Regions from separate parts of the Paenarthrobacter sp. Y-19 genome, predicted to be linked through region 2. Evidence: riboswitches for the same ligand, from Rfam matches in the RefSeq annotation. Region 2 holds a riboswitch; the other holds the start of a gene.
The links. Region 2 has a riboswitch for S-adenosylmethionine ahead of PYR64_RS05305 (homoserine O-acetyltransferase). Riboswitches for the same ligand answer to the same signal wherever they lie in the genome.

Region 1 (2,198 bases), 1.4 Mb from region 2:
GCCGTCGATGGCTTCCAGGCCCTCAACCAGGTAGCTGCGGATGCCCGCTTCGTGTGCGTGCCAGGCGTCCTGGTCGAGGCCGGCGAGTACCTGCGTGGCGCGGGCGAGCGTCGCGGCGCCCAGGACGTTGGGGGAACCGCCCTCGTGCCGCGCCGGACCCGTGGCCCAGCTGACGGAGTCCAAGCGCGCTTCGCGGACAGCGCCGCCACCTGCCAGGTGCGGGATCCCGGCGTCGAGCCAGTCCGGGCGGCCCACTACCACTCCTGCGCCGAACGGCGCATAGAGCTTGTGTCCTGAGAAGACGATGTAGTCGACGTCAGCCTCCGCGATGTTGACGCGGCGGTGCGGAGCGAGCTGGGCTGCATCCACCACGATCCTCGCGCCGTACTCGTGGGCCAGCGCGGCAAGCCGGGCGATCGGCAGGATCTCTCCGGTGACGTTCGAGGCGCCCGTGACGGCGAGCAGGCTGACGCCGCCCAGGGCCAGTTCGGCTTCGATCTTATCCAGCGTTCCGGCCAGGGTCGGCGCCGCAACCACGCTGCGGTGCGGCACGCCCTGCCACGGCAGCAGATTTGCGTGGTGCTCAATGTCCAAGTACAGGACCTCGCCGGCAAACCCGCCGTCGACCTGCGGGAGGCAGCCGGCCAGCAGGTTCAAGGAGTCCGTGGTGTTCCGGGTAAAGATCACCGAATCGTCTGCACGTCCGCCAACGAAGTCACGGACTATGTTCCGGGAATTCTCGTAGACGGAGGTGCTGATCTGCGAGGCGAAGCCTGCCCCGCGGTGAACGCTGGCGTAGTACGGGAGGACCTCGTTGAGGTAGGCGGAAACAATCGTCAGCGCAGGGGCTGACGCGCCGTAGTCGAGGTTGGCATAGCGGACGTGGCCACCTTGGATCAGAGGCGCCTGAAGCTCCGCGCCCGTGACGGCGGCGAGGGGACGCGCAGCTGCCGATTCGAGGGCGGCTTCGTCAACAAAGGAAGGGATGGTGTTTGCGTTGAACGTGACTGTGCTCATGGGACCTCACTCAAGAGGGACCCCCACAGGGGGGATCCGCGCTTGCCGCATCCGTTCCGGACCGGCCGGGTCGTCACCCGGGGCACCCCACCGCGAATGGAGGGTTGCCGGCCAGCAAACCGGGGTTTAGCGCTGGCACTCGTGACCTGTAAAAAAGGCTAAGGCACGTCCGGGGGACGATCCAAAGCCGTGGGGTTTTGTTAAGCGCTTTGTTACGCGGAATGCCAAATCATCATTTCCGCGAACAAAAAACGGCGGACGCGCACAAAAGCGGGCGTCCGCCGTCGAAAATTCGGCAATCCGGAGTAGGGCCGGCCTCAGGCTTGGGGCTGCAGGAGGTCGTCCAGTCCGGGGTTCAGACGCTTCAGGACTTCCGAATGCAGGATGGAGTTGGTGGCGAGGGCGTTGCCGCCGAACGGTCCGTCTTCGCCTTCCAGGGAAGTGAAGCGACCGCCAGCCTCCGTCACGATGGGGACGAGCGCAGCCATGTCGTAGAGGTTCAGCTCCGGTTCGCAGGCGATGTCCACCGCGCCCTCGGCCACGAGGCAGTAGGACCAGAAGTCACCGTAGGCACGTGTGCGCCAGACGTCCTCCGTGAGGTCCATGAATTCGTCCAGATTGCCCCGCTCCTTCCAGCCGGACAGGCTGGAGTAGGACATGGAAGCGTCGGCCAGGCGTGAAACGTTGGACACCTTGAGGCGGGTTGCTGAAGCGAGGGACCGACCCATGTAGGCGCCCATGTCCTTGGCAGCCCACCAGCGTTTGCCCAACGCCGGAGCGCTGACCACACCAACGACGGGCTCGCCTTCATCGACGAGCGCGATCAGCGTTGCCCATACTGGAACGCCGCGGACAAAGTTCTTTGTTCCGTCGATGGGATCGATGATCCAGCGCCGCGATCCGTGGCCACTGCTGCCGAACTCTTCACCCAGGACTGCATCACGTGGACGCGAGCGCGACAACTGACCGCGGATAGCCTCCTCCGCAGCCTTGTCGGCATCGGTGACAGGGGTGAGGTCCGGCTTGGTTTCGATCTGCAGGTCCAGGGCCTTGAAGCGATCCATGGTTTGGGCGTCGACGGAATCGGCGAGGACATGGGCCAGGCGCAGGTCGTCGTTGTAGGTGGAAGCGGGTTGGGTCATGGCACCAAACTATCCTGAAATACTGGCGGCGGTGGGGAC
Region 2 (2,198 bases):
GAACAGGCTCCTCACGGTCAGGCGAAGAACGCCCCGCGAAGCTGCTCCGACAATTGGCCGATTTCCGTGAGGAAGCCATCGTGGCCGATCGGCGCCTGGATGGTGTGGACCGGAACATTACCCGGCAGTGCTGCCGCCAGCTCCTTGGACTGGGCCGGGAAGTACAGCCGGTCCGTGTCCACAGCAGCAACAAAGAACTCGGCGGTGGCACGCGAAAGTGCTTCCTGCAGTGTGCCCCGTCCCCGCCTGATGTCGTGAGACATCAACGCTTCGGTGATGGCGATATAGCTGTTGGCATCGAACCGCCGCACAAGCTTTGTCCCTTGGTGGTCCAGGTAGCTTTCCACCTGGTAGCGACCACGCTCCCCCAGGACTGCTGCGGAGAGCGGCGTTTCCTGATGTTGGGCTTCCCTGCCGAAGCGGAGATCCAGTTCCAGGGCGGAACGGTACGTGATGTGCGCAATCCGGCGGGCCAGGGCAAGTCCGTGTTCCGGGGCCGGACCGCCGTAGTAGTCCCCATTGTTGAAGTGCGGGTCCTGCCGGATGGCCAGGGTTTGGGCCTGCGCAAAGGCAATCTGCTCGGCGGTGCTGTAGGCTCCCACCGAAATGACGGCGCAGCGGTTGACCCTCTCCGGAAACGTGACAGCCCATTCGAGGGCCCTGGCCCCACCCATCGAGCCGCCCAGGACCGCGTGCCAGGATTCAATCCCCAAGAGGTCCGCCAAACGGGCCTCAGCAACCGTGCTGTCGCGAAGAGTGACCAGGGGGAACCGGGAACCCCACGGCTTGCCGTCCGGCGCATCGGAGGACGGGCCGGTGCTGCCATAGCAGCCGCCCACGATATTGATGGAGACAACGAAGAACCTGTTGGTGTCGATGGTGGCGCCCGGACCCACCAACTGCTCCCACCACCCTTCCTCGTCCGTGGCTCCGCGGGCAACGTGGGTGCTGCCCGTCAGCGCATGCTGGATGAGCACGGCATTGGACGCGTCGGCGTTGAGTCGTCCCCAGGTTTCGTACGCCAACACGACGTTGGGGAGGTGACCGCCGGCTTCGAGCGCCAGCGGCCCTATGCCCGCGTACTTGACGGTTCCGTCTTCTTCTCCGGATTTGGGAAGTGCTGTAGCAGTGATGGTCATTCCTTTGACACCTAACTTCGCGCTTGCCCGTCGCCTTGCGTGCGAACAGGCCAGGTCTTCACCCGGGGCACCCCACCGCGGAAGGAGGGTTGCCGGCCAGCAAGCCGGGGCTATCTGCTGGCACTCATGACCTAATACGTAGAGTCTAGGAAAGACACCACCGTTATGGCGAAGAATGTGACACCAGTGTGACGTTCAAGGGCAGCTTCATTCACGAAAGAGCACTCCGGGGTGCCGTCCGGCGAATAATCGTCGATGTGGACGACACCCCGGGTCCGTCAGCCAGGTGCGTCAGCTGCAGGCGTGGACTGCCCGTTCAGGCACCCTTGGCCGCGCGGAAGCCGGCTTCGAGGTCGGCAATGATGTCATCGATGTGCTCAATGCCCACGGACAAGCGGACCAGGCCCGGGTTGACGCCGGCGGCTACCTGCTGCTCGACCGTCAGCTGGCTGTGCGTGGTCGACGCCGGGTGGATGACCAGGGAGCGGACGTCACCGATGTTGGCGACGTGGGAGTGCAGCTCCAGACCGTCCACGAAGCGCTTGCCGGCCTCTACGCCACCGTTGATGTTGAAGGCCACGATGGCTCCCGTGCCCTGGGGTCCGTACTTGCGGCCCCGCTCGTACCAGGGGCTGGACGGCAGGCCCGCATAGGCGACCGATTCGACGTCGTCATGCGCTTCCAGCCACTCGGCCACCTTGGTGGCGTTGGCGACGTGGCGCTCCACCCGCAGGCTCAAGGTTTCCAGGCCCTGCGCGATGAGGAACGCGTTGAACGGCGACACGGCCGAGCCGAGGTCGCGAAGGAGCTGGACACGGGCCTTCAGGATGTAGGAAAGGTTGGCTCCGAGCGCTCCGTCCTTGCCCAGGTCGCGGGCGTAAACCAAGCCGTTGTAACTGGGGTCCGGGGTGTTGAAGCCGGGGAACCGCTCCGGGTCTTTGCCGAAGTCGAAGTTGCCCGAGTCCACGATCACGCCTGCGATCGCCGAACCGTGTCCGCCGAGGTACTTGGTTGCGGAGTGGACCACAATGTCCGCGCCCCACTCGATGGGCCGGATGA

Region 1: it holds a riboswitch for S-adenosylmethionine, as region 2 does, so the genes downstream of both, PYR64_RS11980 (aminotransferase class V-fold PLP-dependent enzyme) here and PYR64_RS05305 (homoserine O-acetyltransferase) in region 2, are expected to answer to the same signal.

What each region holds. Positions count from the first base shown of each region.
Region 1 is NZ_CP119414.1:2,548,652-2,550,849, reverse strand. Features, by position in the region: gene PYR64_RS11980 (aminotransferase class V-fold PLP-dependent enzyme) at 1-1,017, opposite strand, end outside; SAM riboswitch class IV at 1,051-1,164, opposite strand; gene hisN (histidinol-phosphatase) at 1,335-2,159, opposite strand.
Region 2 is NZ_CP119414.1:1,160,954-1,163,151, reverse strand. Features, by position in the region: gene PYR64_RS05305 (homoserine O-acetyltransferase) at 18-1,139, opposite strand; SAM riboswitch class IV at 1,154-1,271, opposite strand; partial or broken gene PYR64_RS05300 (bifunctional o-acetylhomoserine/o-acetylserine sulfhydrylase) at 1,456-2,198, opposite strand, start outside.